DNA from 4 places in the Paenibacillus sp. Y568 genome. Region 1 is predicted to be linked to each of the others. Evidence: riboswitches for the same ligand, from Rfam matches in the RefSeq annotation. Region 1 holds a riboswitch; each other region holds the start of a gene.
What was found. Region 1 has a riboswitch for cyclic di-AMP ahead of AC1D7X_RS05955 (hypothetical protein). Riboswitches for the same ligand answer to the same signal wherever they lie in the genome.

Region 1 (4,189 bases):
ATTTCACCAAGTGCTGCCATTCCTCCAAGAGGTGTTAATGTATCATGCATATTGTTGACGGATCCCGTTGTCGCAGCCGTCGTGACAGTAGAGAAGAGTGTGGATTGTGCAATACCGAATCGAACCTCTTTTCCTTCCATACTTCCTTGAGAAGATTCAATACCTAACGTATTGATTACCGGGTTCCCAGCTTTCTCTGACGTATAACTAAGCGTAAGGAATATTAAGAATAGAATCATCATGCTTGAGAATATGACCCATCCTTGCTTCTTGTTTTTCGCAAATAGCCCAAACGTATAAGGTAGTGCAGCAGCAAGCATCCACATACTTAATATTTCAATAACATTGGTTAATGGACTTGGGTTCTCAAATGGATGTGCCGAGTTGGCCCCAAAGAATCCACCACCATTCGTTCCGAGATGTTTAATGGATTCCAATGAAGCGATAGGACCCATCGTTATCTGTTGTTCCACACCTTCAAACGTTGTTACTGCAGCCGTTGGATCGAACGTTTGGGGTACTTTTAAACCGACTAATACGATCGTAACGATAAATGCTAGAGGTAAGAAGATACGAATAATGGCTTTGGTGAAATCTTGAAAAAAGTTACCTAATCCTTCACCACGTCGAGTAATTCCGCGAATAAAGGCAATCGCAATCGATAAGCCTGACGCTGCCGAAGTAAACATCATCATCGTAACAAACGCCATTTGTGTTAAATACGTCACACCACTCTCGCCGCTATAATGCTGCAGATTGGTATTTGTCATAAAACTGATGATCGTATTAAAGGCGAGGGAAGCCTCCATATTCTCGTTCCCACTCGGATTCCCTGGTAGTGATCCTTGAAGACGTAGGAGTACGTAACTAATTACTAGTAATACCGCATTCGTCGCAATAAAACTTAGTACATACTTCTTCCAGTTCATACTATTACGATTTCTTAATCCGATCAGTTTGTAGATCACATTTTCCGTTGAACCAAAAATCTTATCCGTTCGGTTGGGTTCATTGGAGAATACATGAAACATATAGGTACCCAGTGGCTTCACCAGCAACAGTAGTACGACAATCACAATTCCTATTTGCAGTAAGTCCATACTTTATATCCTCCTTATAGGGATGAATTCTTAATTGGTATGTTAACTAGAATCTCTCTGGATTGATTAATGCATAGATCAGGTAAATGAAGATGACTAAGGTCAATGCAAGTATAACGATCATTGTTCCCCGCCCCCTCTATCTACCAACGTTCCGCACCAATGCGTGAACAATAACAATAATCCAAATCCAACTACTAACGTGATGATCATATAGACATCCGTCATTATGGGAATGCCCCTCTCATGTAGATTTTTTGATGATTCATCTTCATGCTATTTATCGAGTAGAAATCCAACGTCCCCATTCTTCGTATAGATGACATGGTTTGCACCCATTCCTCTGTAAACTCCACGTGGGCTAGAATATCGAGTGATAATGTAAATCTCATGTGTCGTCCATGGGCGACAGATCTGGAGATAGCGACAACTTAAGTTAAGACTACTTTCAAAAATATAGATTCTACCTACCGCTACCTGCGGGACAATCCACTTTCTAGTCATACTTGTATCAATACGAACCACATGTTTTGCACCCATTTTTAGATAATCCAGTTCTTCCGTACGGCTATTCGTCAGTACCGCAAATGACTTTTTACTATAAATTAATTGGTTTATAAATTTCCGCCCGTCCTCATTAGGAGCGATAACCAAGGTGACTCCATCTTCCATTAATCAGGTCCTCCTATACGTTTAAAGACAACAAAAAAGAAGCTCAGCGAAAAAGTAGCTTTCCCAGAGCTTCTTTAGGATTCCATGACAAAATAAAGTCATGAACCAGCCAGAAGGCGGTTTGCTGCCTCTCCCTGCACGCTTACGAAGTTAGCTGTCGGATTCGGGCGAGAGAGTCGCCCTATTCTCGGCATGTCGATACATAACCGAAAAATTCACCCCATGGAAATATCCGGCGTTTACGCAGCAGACATCTCCGATTGGTTCCCCCGTTTCTGAATTACACAGAATTCAGCGTTCAAGACAATGGATCAAATTACTTTTATATAACGGATTATCGTTTCCTACCACACTTGATTGACAATCCATCACATTTAAAAATCACAGAGTAACATACGTACCCTATGATCGGTAGTTGCGATCACAAGCTTCATCATTCCTCTCTCAGACTTAAGCTTACGAGGTTAGCTGTCGGATTCGAGCGGTGAGAGTCGCTCTACCTAGTAAAGACATGAAATGCCTTGACCAGGATTCACCCCTGTAGCATCTAATTTCGACTCTCACACCGAAAAAAGTTGACTACATTTGGTTCCCCCGCTTCCCACGATAGAGTGGAAATTCAGCGAAATTATGAATTGAAAATAATAACAATTTATATTTCGTTATGAATCATACACCCGCTCCAAATGAGTGTAAAGGTGACTTGAACCCCACCTAGAAGGAAATAAGAAGCATTTAGGTTGATGGTAACGGTTACAAAAATAACAATCAACTCCTTGCTCATTCATGCTCTCTATATCTCAATATTACGCAATTATTGTAATTACTTATTCTCAAAAACGAACAAAGCCATCCAAATGGATGACTTTGTCAATATATTTATATGTCTTTATTGATATATCCTTTAATGAATATCGATTTAAACGCCTAATTCACCGTAATTGAACCGACAGAGGACGTTAGTGACAACAGTGGACCGCCGCCATTGATGTCGCTTTTCCCTTTAGAAACTCCTGTGATGCTACCCACCTCAGTCTTCGTCTCCAGACTACATTGAAGGGATTCAGCCAGGTTCGCAACAATGGCACCTACTTCTGTCTTCACTTTGAGACTACTATCTTCTTTCATTTGATCAATACCCAGTTGAAGACTACCCGTTTCGGATACTATACTAGATTTCCCTTCAATGTGAGCTCCTTCGATACTTACTGAACCCACGTTATTATGAACATCATATACACCTCTCAGGTTACTTAAATTAATCTCACCAACTTCACTGAAGATGTCATAATTTTTAACCCGATCTGGTATCTCTATCACATAATCAATACTGAAGTTTGAGAATCCATACTCTTTCTTTGCCCACTTCCACATATTAAGCTTCTCATTCCCCTTAGGATGTGTAACGACCTCTAACTGATCTCCATTTACAACGACAGCAATTTCCGCGTGATCCATGATCTCTTGATATTTATCATCACGGGATGATTTGTCTAGAGACCAAATTGTAGCAGTCACGTTAATCTTATCACCAGAAGTTCCTTTCACCACAATGTTACCTACCTCATGGTCCACCTGAAGTGCCGATACTGAATTATCCACCTCTTGTGTGTATGAAATCTCTTGGTGAATGCCATTCCTCTTCAACTCATCACTCAAATCTAAGGCTGTATCTTGTACTTTATCCCTAATCCCTTCTACTGCTTCACCAATTCCGCTCTGAATCGTTTCGGTATTATTCGTACAGCCAGACAACAAACCTACGAATACGAATGCTGCAATCAGCATTGGCTTATAATGGATCCCCATATTAAATAATCGCTCCTTCATTTGATAGTCCTGCATTTCAGTCTCACGATGTTACGTTGTCATTATTATACAATATTAGGTAATTAATAACACCGGTCTGTGGACTAGTAAATTACTGGACTAGAGGCGGGGAAAGAGTGTTTAATATTAGTCAGAAAAGGGTTGTTCATTTATCCAATTGCTGTAGTCTCCAAACTCCTTATAGGGACATTATAAAAAGACATAAATAAAACGCGATCTCCGCACAACCGGAAAACCGCGCCCCGTAAGCCTTCTCAAAAATGCTGGTGAAGGGAATTGAACCCCCGGCCTACGCGTTACGAGTGCGTTGCTCTACCCCTGAGCTACACCAGCCTAAGAACCTAACTTGCCTTTACACAATGATTATTGTACTGCTAATTCACATTATATGCTCTGGTAGATAGATCCTACTTTAACTTATCCTGAACAGACTGTAATTTCTGTGCACTAGAAGAAAATTTATCACGACGATCATCCAATTTCACCGAAGTTGAGACCCGCTCTGCTCCCGCTAGGAATGGAGATTCATGTAATGTAGCTATAGCTTTCCATACTAATTCAAGAGGCCCCTCAATAATTGTACTCAT
Region 2 (4,189 bases), on a different contig from region 1:
AGGTATGATATAGGTATTTCCGTCTCTACAGAATCATGTTCCATATCAAAAGGAATGACTACAGCAACGTCTACACTGACGTGGATGTATACCTCCACAAGAATCATATTGATTCCAGCATCCCGTTGCCTCGTTGATAATTCGATCTTAGCGGCTCCCTGAGGCTCTATTTTCACGGGAATTCCAGGACCAATTGAAGCCAGAAAAGGACTTCCTAACGCCATCCCAATAGGAATATGTTCCTTTAACTGATGTACGTCGTTTAATGTAGCTTGAACAACCTTAAACGTATTGGATGTAATCTTCATTTGTTCTGCATAATTCAACATGAACCCTGATACCTTGCCGGACGTATCCATTTTCCAATTCACGAGATCATCGAAATTCTGTTCTTGCGCAACCTGTGCTGTAATCGCCTCATTGATCGCTTCCGTCGCCAGCTGTTTCACTCTAATTTGAGCCAAATTCATAATAGGTGGTTTCAAATTACGATCTATATACGCGAATCCCTGAAACATTATGATTAAAAAAACGAGAAACCCAACAAGCCACAATCTACGTCTGCTTCTGGGTTTCCCGCTTCGCTGGCTATGCCACCTTGCTCTTCTTTTCATGATCATCCCCCTAATGCCGACAATAAATCTCTATACAAGCATATGATTGGGATTACAAAAAAAGAAGAAGCTCTAATCTAAGATGGCCGGTATGTGTCTTCCACATCTGATAATTCTATTCTAATGTAATGCCACTTTTGCCGATTTCGAGCGTTCAGATTTTACTGGAATTTCAGGCAATTCGTTAACAGATATAATACGATCGGACTTCTTCTCTGGCTGCTTCCAATACTTCTCATTTCCCGGTAAATCATCGAACCACGAGGCATCACTTGGACAATCCAGAACCATAAACTTCCCATACACATCGTCTCTTGATTGGTGATATTTTAAATAAGCCTTACCGTGGTCAATAGCTAAGATCTCAATTTTTCCAGATGTATGACTCATAGATAGACGGACTCGTTTACCCAACCCTGATGTCTTCGCCTTAGCCTCTTCCACAAGTTGATACACCTGCTCCAACGGAAGTACAAAATCTCGGTTACCTGCAACCGGACGATTTATAAAGAAATAATAAGGTGTGACACCAGCCCACGACAATTGATCAAGAAGTTCTGCAAGTACATCGGCATTATCATTGATTCCACGTAAAATAGGCGTTTGGTTTACGACGATTGCTCCTGCTTGATGTAACGCCTCAAACCCCCGTTTGGCTTCAGGCGTTATTTCACGCGGATGATTAATATGGGCCATGACATAGATGCGTTTATCAGCACTTGAGTGCCTCTTGATAAGTTCTAATAACTTCTCGTCTTCGTAGATTCGCATCGGGTTAAATACAGGAATTTTAGATCCTAATCGAATAACTTTGACATGCTCAATATCACGCAATTGGTCAAGAATGATCTCTAGCTTCGAAGTAGCTAGGATTAAGCTATCTCCACCTGTTAGTAATACATTATTTATTTCTGGATGATTCGCAATATACTCAATTCCTGGGCTTACATCGGACATCGCTTCTTTTACGTCATTACGAAATAAGCGCTTTCTAAAACAATATCGACAATAAGCACCACATACCTCGGATACAATTAATAAGGCCGTCGTTCTATATTTATGCTGGCAACCGGGTACAACGTAGTTCGTGTCTTCATCCGATGCATCCCAGCGACCATACTCGGATAGTTCTCCTTCATTCGGAATAACTAATTTCTTGATCGGATCATTTGGATCAGCCCAATTCACTAGCTTTAAGTAATAATCATTAACGCGAAATACGAATTTCTCCGTTATCTGTTTAAGTTTCTGACGCTCATGTTCCGGGATTTCCATGATCTTATCAATATCGGTAATATATTTCGGCTGTGGCATATTACTCCTCCTTGAAGTTTAAAATATGGTTTGTTACATTTGTCCCCCCTTTTTCTTAAAATAAAAATGACCCGTCCCATCACAAAGCGAAGTAAACACTTCACCTTGGGAAGGGTATCGGGCCATAAAGACGCAAAAAGACCCGATAACGGGTCATTAGAACAGTTATAAACCATAAGTTGACCCATCTACTACTGACGAGGTTAGCTGTCGGGCTCGGGAAAGATGGTTCCCTACAAATGTCTCTTGATTCGCCCCAAATAAAATGGTTCCCCCGCTTTTCAGCTACTATGCTGAAAATTAAGCGTAACTTTATAGTACATAAGTCCATTCAATTAGTCAAATGTTGGATATTTTAAATTTCAAAAAACAAAGAACATTCATCAAGGCATTAGATTAGTTTAATGAATGTTCTTCGTCAAATATTACTTTCCTTCAGCAACTGCCTTTGCAGCATGTTCTCCACTCAAGCGTCCGCTAGTTAACGCATACTGAACCGCACTACCTGACATATAGACCTGGTTGTACAAATAGCGATTCGCTGCTTCTCCACCCGCGTAAAGATTGTTGATAATCGAGCCATCTTCTTTTACAACGCGATAATGTTCATCAACTTTTACTCCACCAAAGGTACCCATTGTCTTAGGATAATACTTAAAGGCATAGAATGGACCTTTATTAACAGATACAAGTGTCTTTACTTCTTTGTTGAATTCATCTTTACCTGAAGTTACTCCAGCATTGAAAGTATCCATTGTTTTCACAAGAGCTGCTCCAGATACTTGCATAGTAGAGGCTAATTCTTCCATTGTATTTCCGACAGCGATCTCAGCATTAGGAAGTTTACCTTCAATGGCACCAATTACTTTCGCATTGGCTTCACTTGAATCTATCACCATCCACACTTGTTCATTTGGAACAACCTTATTCGTTACAATAGCGTAATGACTATTTTCATCCATAAAACGTTCGCCTTTTTCGTTCACTAATACTTTAGTAGTATCCCATTCAATACCACGTAATTCTGGAACCAAACTTCCCATACCTAGACCAATCACCCACGGATCTTCGTATAACGCTGCGCCTAATTTTTCTGCCATGACTATCCCATCACCTGTACTACCCGCAGCAGCTGCACTGATCCCCATATCGTCAACAAATTGAGGTAAGAAACGCTTCATCATTTCCTCACTCTTAGCAAATCCTCCTGAAGCGATGATGACTTTTTTCGCATGAACGATCAGCTTTCCTTCAGCATTCTCCGCTGCAACACCAATTACGTTACCTTTATCATCCGTGATTAATTCCGTTGCTTTTGTCTCTAAAAGGATATCGACTCCTTTATCTTTAAGGGTCTTATCTAGATTTGCAATTAAGCTAGCACCACCAGCTTCAGGAAAATGAAGGCGAGCTACAGGATCAACACCATATCCTTCCACACGAGTATACTTATGATTCATATAATCAACCAACCAGTGTGTTGTATCTACTGCCTCATCCATAAAGGTTTCTACACGATCATAATCTGGATATATACTATCAGGATTACTTGTACTTTGACGCTCTTTCCACAACTGCATCCATGATTCTGGTGAATCCTCAATGCCTAGTTCCTTTTGGAAACGAGTACCTGTTGCAGAAATACCTCCGCCAGATAACGCTGTAGAACCACCTACCGTTGCCATTTTCTCTAGTACAATAACCTTGGCGCCGTTCTCAAACGCAGATCCAGCAGCTGTGAGACCTGTACCTCCTCCACCAATAACGACAACATCCGTTGTTAGTTCAGTTTCCTTTTGTGCCTTATCATCCGTTATGGCAGCAACCTTAAGGGTAGCTACATCTCCGCCCGCTTGCTTGACACAATCTTCAACCGCAGCAAGGATCGCCTTCGATGAATTAGAAGCGCCTGACACAACATCAACTGCCAATGTCTGTCCCTCAACAATTTGCTGAGGGATACGTTCGAATGGTGTATTGCTAAGACCATCCGTTTCGCTATGCTCTTTAATAGTTACAGATACGATCGCGTTATCATCAAATACAACCTCAACCGTGATATCACCATTGTTACCTTGTGCCTTTGATGTGTAAGTACCTGCTTTATAAGTTGCTGTTCCCGAAGTTGTATTCGAATTTGCGTTAGTATCTTTGGCAGAATTTGAACAAGCAACTACATTTAGTATTAATACTAATCCCAACAGCAAGAAATTTACCCTTTTCCAATTCCTTTTCATGGTTTTCCCCCTTGGCGTATAAAA
Region 3 (4,189 bases), on a different contig from region 1:
TTGCAAAAACTTATGATAAACCCATTGTAGTAAATCTCATATCTAGTCCACTTGATGCTGACCGAATGGATTATCTGCTTCGTGACGCATACTATACTGGAGTAAATTACGGTACGATTGATATCGATCGGATTATCAGAATGCTGAGACCCCATCATGAACGAATCGTGGTGAAGGAATCTGGAATGCATGCTGTTGAAGATTATCTTATGTCAAGATACCAAATGTACTGGCAAGTGTATTTTCATCCCGTGACAAGAAGTTCAGAAATTGTATTACGTTTAATCATTCGACGTGCAAAAGAATTATATAATAATGGATATAAATTTGAGTTTATGATGAAGCCATTGATATACTTATTTGAAGATAAATTGAATGTTGAGCAATATTTGAAATTAGATGAGGCTCTCATTCTGACTGTATTTATGCAGTGGGTGACGGAGCAGGATCCTATACTAAGTGAGCTCTGTGAACGATTCATGCATCGTAGACTGTATAAATATGTAGAATTAGATTCGGATAATAATGACATGATTCAAGAGATTCGACAGGCATTTATACAAGCAGGTTTAGATCCGAATTATGACTTTGTTATTGATTTCCCAAGTGATCTTCCCTACGATATATTTCATCCTAGTGATGGAGTGAGTCAGAAACATATTTTATTGTTGGATCGACAAGAAAAATTAAAAGAAATTTCTGAAGTGTCAGAAATTGTAAGATCTATTAGTGGTCTACATCGCGGTAAATGTCACCTATATTATCCTGAACAGAAGTTGAAGGCGGCTTTATCGCTATTTTCTCCTTCTATTGCCCATATTTTTGAAGATTATTGATAAAAGGCTTGAGTTTGTCCAGATTAAGAGGGGGTTATACCATGATGTTGTTCGACACACATACTCATCTTGACGCACCGCAATTCGACGAGGACCGCGAAGAGGTTATTGCACGTGCAGTTAAAAATGGCGTAGGTAAAATGATAAATGTTGGCTTTAATCGGGAGACAATCCCGACGACAATGGCACTAGCTGAGAAATATGATTTTATCTATGCTGCTGTAGGATGGCATCCACAAGATGCCATTACGATGAAAGAAGGGGATCTGGAATGGATCGCGTCCCTGTGTAAACATGAGAAAGTTGTAGCCATTGGTGAAATTGGACTTGATTATTATTGGGATACCTCACCTAAAGATATTCAACAACAAGTACTACGCCAGCAAATTGGACTTGCTCGTGAGATTAACATGCCTATTGTCATTCATAATAGAGATGCACATGAAGATGTGGTAAGAATTTTACGAGAGGAAAAAGCACACGAGGTTGGTGGGGTGATGCACTCCTACTCAGGCAGTTGGGAAACGGCAAAAATGTGTCTTGATATGGGATTTCATTTATCATTTGGTGGGCCCATCACATTTAAAAATGCGAAGCAACCAAAAGAGGTATTAGCCCAGGTTCCAATGGATCGATTATTGATCGAAACAGACTCCCCATATCTTACTCCCCATCCTTATCGTGGGAAGAGAAATGAGTCTGCTCATGTTAGGTTAGTGGCAGAAGCGGCTGCTCAGATTAAAGGGGTTGACATTGAAGAATTAGCCCAAATAACTACCCAAAATGCACTGTCACTATTTGGGATTTGTTAAAAACGAGAGGAAATGTAGCAAAAGAGGAAGAATAAGCGACTAATACTTGTTTTATGATGATATAAAGCGATAATATTACAATATTTTAACTATTTATTCGTATTTTTGTGGTTGATTAGTGCTTTACAACTTGCATGAAAACACGATATTATCTTTTCAGTGATAAGAGTAGATCGTTTTTTGATTGCTTATTATTTTCCTGAACCAGTCTCGCTAAATCTCCAATTGTGTGGAGAACGGGGGAACCAATACGAGCAGAAAAACTGATGAAATATCAGGTGGATGACGTATTTGATTTCTTTTATTGGATCTTTGGGGTGAATTCAAGGGCATCCGCCATGAGCGGTAGACCTAAGATCGGGCGGCTCTCTTTCGTCCAAACCCGACAGCTAACCTCGTAAGCGTTATGAAGAGAGGCAACCTCGTGTATGCAAATTCCGTCTATTCATGATCGGGAAGCCACGAAAGAGTTCCTCTAACTCTTTCTTATGGCTTCTTTTATTTTTGAATAAAGACAATATTGTCATCATACTCTTGTTTAACAGGGGGTGACAATCATCACGAGCAGACTGGTACAGGATGCAGGATACACTTGTGGTTAAGTATCCTGTAAAAATTTAAAATAGTCACGTCAATCGCAGATTACATATATGGTTACATAGACGGCGAGGCTATGAAGGAGGATCGGAAAGTGGGCATTTTGAATGAAGAAACCCATGATTCATCATCATCCAGCATGACTTACGCAACGCGTTGGAAGCATGAATATGTACGTAATATTTCTGTTGTAGCTATTGTTTTAATTGCAATTACCCTGATGGCTCTTTTATTAATCAGCATTCAAACGCGTAAACAAGTATATGTGTCGGTAGACGGTCAGGTTAAAGCCATTGAGACAAATCATACGTTGTTGCGAGAAATGCTTGAGGAAGAAGCCATCATACTAGGACCCAAAGATAAGGTGTCCATGGCATTGAACGGTACAATTAAAGATGGGGATAAGGTTCAAATTCAACGGGCAAGTAAAATTAATGTTACCGTTGATGGTAAATCCCATCCCATACTTACAACGCAGGGTTCGGTGAAAGAGGCTATTCGGGAAATGGGTGTTTCTCTCAACGAATCGGATAAGGTATTTCCTGCACTGACAACTAAAGTTACCAATCAATTGGATATCAAGGTTGTCCGGATTAACAAACAGATTGTAGATCGCGTAGAGGAAGTCCCCTTTCAGGTGATCAAGACTTCAGACCCTACGATTCTAAAAGGAAATGTTAAGGTGGTTCAAAATGGACAGCCAGGTGCCATTGTCCATCATGTCGAGAAGATATTTCAAGATGGTCAGTTTGTCTCGATGAAGGTAGTTGGTAAAGAAGTGCGGAGTACCAGGCAAGATAAGGTTATTGCTGTAGGTACAAAGGTAGAAGCACCTAAGCCAGTCGTAATAGCATCCCCAAAAGTAGTTAAGAAAGAAACCAGCAAGAAGAGCCCTGTTACAAAGGTGAGTCAGAATAACAAGACTAGTAAGGCTGGAGTCGATTTCACATATAAGAAAGTCCTTAAGAATGTTTCTATGACTGCCTATTCTTCTGAAGAACCAGGAATAGGTACGAAGACAGCTTCGGGTACACGCGTTACAGAAGGGCGCACCATTGCGGTTGACCCTAAAGTTATCCCTATTGGGTGGTGGGTGTATATTGAAGGTATTGGCTTCCGTCGTGCAGAAGATACAGGCGGCGCTATAAAAGGGAACAAAATTGACGTGTATTATGATTCCTTACAGAATGCACGTAATTTCGGAAGAAAGTCCGGAAAAACGGTATATGTGATTGGACCGATCAAGCCGGAATTGAACTAAACACGTTTTACAATGGTGTTATAATGCTATACTATTAGGGTCATATGGATGTCATGTTAAAGAAGAGGATAACTCCTCTTCTTTTTGTTGTTATACTGGATTTTGAAGGGAAGAATCATCATGATTAAAGAAATCATTGTCGTGGAAGGTCGCGATGATACTACGGCCATTAAGAGGGCTGTAGAAGCGGACACAATCGAAACAGGCGGTTCAGCAATTAATGCACGTACGATACGGCGTATTGCCCTAGCACAAGAACGTAGAGGTGTTATTATATTTACCGATCCTGATCACGCCGGTGAGCGGATTCGCAAAATTATTGCATCTCGTGTGCAGGGATGTAAGCATGCGTTCATTCCCGAGGTTGATGCCACGCGTAAAGGTGATATTGGTGTAGAGAATGCATCGCCAGAAGCGATCCGTCATGCATTAGCACGGGTTCATACGTCCTATGAAGGGGTGGAGAGCCTGATAGACCTGGAGGACCTTGTACAAGCAGGTCTGATGGTGCACCCTGATGCAGCTGCTCGTAGAATGGCTATGGGTAACATTCTTGGAATTGGGTATTGTAACGGCAAGCAGTTCCTGAAGCGTCTCGCTATATTTCAAATTACGCGTGATGAATTCGTGAGTGCCCTCGCCCAAATTGAAGAGGGAGGTTAAGAATATGAATGAGTTAGACA
Region 4 (4,189 bases), on a different contig from region 1:
TATACCGAGTTAAGTAAGGCTGCACGGCAATGGATCGAAGAAACAGAATCCTTATTTAATCGCCTAGATTTATGATTTTTATGATTTCACCAAAAAAAGAAACACAGAGAAGGTCAAGGATAATCTCCTTGACCTTCTCTGTGTTTTACGTTCGCATTTTTTTGAGAAATTAGCTACCTCTACCGAAAGTGGTTCTATTCCTATTTAATTGTCATCCATGAGTTCATTCTCAAAATTTTCAATATTCTCGTTAGACCCGATAATGACCATAATATCGCCTGCTCGAACCTGATCCATTGCTGTAGGCGCCACAATAATGCCAGTTGATCTATGCAAAGCCACGATGCTACAGCCAAATCTAGTACGAATATTTATCTCTGTGAGTGTCTTACCATCAAGACATAACGGAGCGTTCATCTCTACAATGCTGTAATCTTTCGAAAGTTCAATATAATCCAGTAAGTTCGGAGTTACCAGTTGATGTGCAACCCGAATGCCCATATCTCGCTCAGGGTACACTACTCGATCTACTCCTAGTTTCTCCAATGCTCTTCCGTGAAGAACAGAGATCGCTTTAGCAACGACTGTCGTTACTCCTAAATCTTTGAGCAGTATGGTTGCAAGAATACTCGTCTGGATGTCTTCTCCGATAGCCACAATACCACAATCGAAATTACGAACACCTAACGATTTCAGCACTTCTTCATCTGAGGCATCTGCCACAACAGCATACGTCAGTAACTCACTCATATCACTTACAATCTCTTCATTTCGATCGATCCCTAGCACTTCATAATTCAGTGCCATAAGTTCTTGAGCAATAGAAGACCCGAACCGCCCCAATCCAATAACGACAAACTGCTGTTTCTTCATCTCTCTTTCAATACTCCTTTAATCATCTCAATTTCTCTTCTACCCTATAATAATTTTACCCTCTGGATGACGATATAACTCTTTGCCTTTCTTCGGACCCAGTGCATATGCCAGTGTAAGTGGTCCAAGGCGACCTGCAAACATCGTTAGACTTATCAGAATTTTACCCGCTAAGGTCAGATGTGTTGTTAATCCCATCGTTAACCCTACTGTACCAAATGCAGAAGTTGTCTCATACAATATCATTAGAAAACTACTGTCTTCTGTCGTAGAAAGTATCATCGCTACACTCATTACAAGCAAAAGTGCAACTAGTGTAATCGTGAGCGCTTTAAATATACGTTCTTGCGCAAACCGGTAGCGAAACAATACGATGTCATCTCGTCCACGTAACATGGAGATCACAGCACCAATAATAAGCGTAAACGTTGTTGTCTTGATCCCACCTCCAGTAGATCCTGGAGAAGCCCCAATGAACATAAGTATAATCATAAAGAATTGAGATGCCTGTCTCATATTACCCAGATCAAGCGTATTCGCACCTGCAGTTCTTGGTGTAACCGATTGGAAGAGGGAGCCAAGGATTTTGCCACCCCAATTTAACGACCCTAATGTTCTTGGATTAGAATACTCGAATACAAATATAACAATGGCTCCGAACACGATTAGAAAGGCTGTCATGGATAGTACTACTTTTGAATGTAAAGATATCCTACGCGTCTTTCGGAAATCGACCATGTCAGATAGAACAATGAATCCAATTCCTCCAGATACAATAAGGAACATCACCACAAAGTTGACGATTGGATCATATACATAACCTGTAAGGCTACGGAAGTCACCGAATAGATCAAATCCAGCATTGTTAAACATTGAAATGGCATGAAAAATACCAAAATATAAAGCTTTTCCAAAGGGCATATCTACTGCCCATCTTACAGTTAACAGAACAGCAGCTGATCCTTCGATAATAAGAGAAAAGAGTAATACTTTTCGAATCAGTCGTACTATTCCTTCCATTGAGCCCTGATTCATCGCTTCTTGAAGGAGCAAACGGTCACGTAGGGATATCTTCCGTTTCAACACAAAGGCGAATAACGTAGCCATCGTCATAAATCCAAGTCCGCCCACCTGAATGAGCATAATAATGACCACTTGCCCAAATGTGCTGAAGAACGTCCCCGTGTCCTGCACGACTAAGCCCGTAACGCAAGTCGCTGATGTTGCTGTAAACAATGCATCAATGAAGGCGAGGGGTTTACCCGTCGTATTCGATATGGGTAAGGTTAACAATACCGTTCCCAGTAGTATAATGGTAGCGAAACCAATAACTAGAATTTGTGGAGGGGATAATCTGAACCAACTATACTTCCATTTCACACGCTTCACCCCTTTTTAAATCAACAAAAAAAGACACTGGAAATCCAATGCCTCTCGGTTGGTTCCTGCTTGCATATCGCCTACGAGGTTAGCTGACGGATTCGGGTATGCACAGCTTACCCTATTCGTTCATTCAACAACGAAATTCACCCCACAAGTAGATAGACTAAATCGTCTCTACAAGAAATGGTTCCCCCGTATTTCATATGAAAATTTGGCGCATTATTAAATTGCATTCCGATTATAATCTTTATCCAGTAACTGTACAAATTGATTTTCTGGACAAATGACTGGATATGGGTTAAATATAAGCGAAAGAACGTATCAGAACAGTGGTTCTCTCTCCATAAGTATGATTACCTTCTTATTCATCTGCTTTGCACCATTTCGAGTTACATTTGCTGGATTTACCGCTAGAAGCTATGCTATGTTATCGTTACTTATAAGAGCATCTAACGAAGTTTATGTTTTCGATGTAAGTTTTTACGAAGTATTACCAAGGAGTAGCGCTCAAAAACTTTAAGTTTATGCTTTCGATGTAAGTTTTTACGAAGTATTACCAAGGAGTAACGCTCAAAAACTTTAAGTTTATGCTTTCGATGTAAGTTTTTACGAAGTAATTCTAAGAAGTAGCGCTCAAAAACTTTTAGGAGGAAATTAAATGAATTCTACGGGACAACCTTTGAAACTTAATATCAACTATAAGGTTCTCGGTCTATGTGGGGTTATCGGTCTGATTCTGTTTATGATATTGCAAGTATTCCCCAGCACCGCATCCGATACACTGGAGCAACCAAGCAAAGAATTAATCACTAAGGATCAAGCAAGAATCGCGGCCACACAATATGCTGAGTCACAACTTCACATTCATGTATTGAGTCAACCCGATGATACTTTGGTCACCTATCAATCTGACTCAGATTTATATGGTTATTTATCTAAAGAGAAGTTAATGGAGAAATACAATACTACTTTCGATCATAAATATCCAACCGAAGTTTACCGCGTCCGTCTGAAAGAAGGTAATACCAATAACTACCTTAATATAGATGTACATATGAATACAGGAGATATCGTATCCTTTTCTCAGAAGAAGAACTCGCCCCTTATTGAACCTACAGAGGAATCGATCAGTACAACAAATAATGTAAGACTTGCAGAACAATGGCTAACCCAATTAGGATATGATTCAAAGACTCTCCAGATCACAGAAAATAAAAAATCGACCCTTACCTATTCGGACTTAAATACTACGATTGGCGAGGCCGTATTACAATTGAAGTTCACTTTCGGATCAGACAGGATCGTCTCCTTTGAACCTTCCTTTTCGATTCCGTCAGAACATACATCTTATGTAGAAAAAGAACACACCAAAGCCGTTTGGATGACCATGCTCGGATATGGACTCCTCACTTTAGCGCTTGGCATACTTGCTATTGTATATAGCGCAATAACGAGAAAGCATACCTCTTTTGTTCGAGGAATATTCCTGAGTTCATTCTATTTCATTGTCTCCATGCTAAGCACATTAAATATGTTGCCCGCCTTGGAAGCCGAGGGACTGACGGGATTAAGTCTAACGTTCGGGTTAATATTCCAGGGTCTCCTTACCTTAGTTATGGCTGCGTTATTGTACTTCTCACTTGTTGGTGGAGATGGCTTATGGCGGAAGGAAACAGGACTTAATCCTTGGCCACGTGCAAAAGAAGCCGGGTATGGTAAATTTGTTCTTCATAGTATGTATGTCGGATATTTATGGGCCCTCATCTTGTTAGGAGTTCAATCCGTCATCTTTTTAATACTCGGTCTGACGCTTCATAGCTGGTCTACGACGGATGCTAGTCAATCCCCGATTAATATGGTATACCCTTGGATTCTACCGCTCATGGCATGGGTAGCTGGAATTTCAGAAGAAGCTGTTTATCGTTTATTTGGG

Region 2: it holds a riboswitch for cyclic di-AMP, as region 1 does, so the genes downstream of both, AC1D7X_RS13950 (KamA family radical SAM protein) here and AC1D7X_RS05955 (hypothetical protein) in region 1, are expected to answer to the same signal.
Region 3: it holds a riboswitch for cyclic di-AMP, as region 1 does, so the genes downstream of both, AC1D7X_RS22295 (resuscitation-promoting factor) here and AC1D7X_RS05955 (hypothetical protein) in region 1, are expected to answer to the same signal.
Region 4: it holds a riboswitch for cyclic di-AMP, as region 1 does, so the genes downstream of both, AC1D7X_RS08060 (TrkH family potassium uptake protein) here and AC1D7X_RS05955 (hypothetical protein) in region 1, are expected to answer to the same signal.

The regions. Positions count from the first base shown of each region.
Region 1 is NZ_JCAIUM010000003.1:177,887-182,075, reverse strand. It holds gene kdpA (potassium-transporting ATPase subunit KdpA) at 1-1,100, opposite strand, end outside; gene kdpF (K(+)-transporting ATPase subunit F) at 1,147-1,224, opposite strand; gene AC1D7X_RS05955 (hypothetical protein) at 1,377-1,772, opposite strand; cyclic di-AMP (ydaO/yuaA leader) riboswitch at 1,896-2,079, opposite strand; cyclic di-AMP (ydaO/yuaA leader) riboswitch at 2,211-2,407, opposite strand; gene AC1D7X_RS05950 (hypothetical protein) at 2,700-3,617, opposite strand; tRNA gene AC1D7X_RS05945 (tRNA-Thr) at 3,864-3,935, opposite strand; gene AC1D7X_RS05940 (MTH1187 family thiamine-binding protein) at 4,010-4,189, opposite strand, start outside.
Region 2 is NZ_JCAIUM010000009.1:14,740-18,928, reverse strand. It holds gene yunB (sporulation protein YunB) at 1-614, opposite strand, end outside; gene AC1D7X_RS13950 (KamA family radical SAM protein) at 735-1,928, opposite strand; cyclic di-AMP (ydaO/yuaA leader) riboswitch at 2,106-2,245, opposite strand; gene AC1D7X_RS13945 (FAD-dependent oxidoreductase) at 2,354-4,165, opposite strand.
Region 3 is NZ_JCAIUM010000021.1:46,694-50,882, reverse strand. It holds gene AC1D7X_RS22305 (HD domain-containing protein) at 1-836, shown strand, start outside; gene AC1D7X_RS22300 (TatD family hydrolase) at 878-1,648, shown strand; cyclic di-AMP (ydaO/yuaA leader) riboswitch at 1,850-2,067, shown strand; gene AC1D7X_RS22295 (resuscitation-promoting factor) at 2,340-3,506, shown strand; gene rnmV (ribonuclease M5) at 3,627-4,169, shown strand; gene rsmA (16S rRNA (adenine(1518)-N(6)/adenine(1519)-N(6))-dimethyltransferase RsmA) at 4,174-4,189, shown strand, end outside.
Region 4 is NZ_JCAIUM010000004.1:251,021-255,209, reverse strand. It holds gene AC1D7X_RS08070 (LysR family transcriptional regulator) at 1-75, shown strand, start outside; gene AC1D7X_RS08065 (potassium channel family protein) at 205-873, opposite strand; gene AC1D7X_RS08060 (TrkH family potassium uptake protein) at 913-2,253, opposite strand; cyclic di-AMP (ydaO/yuaA leader) riboswitch at 2,317-2,483, opposite strand; gene AC1D7X_RS08055 (CPBP family intramembrane glutamic endopeptidase) at 2,915-4,189, shown strand, end outside.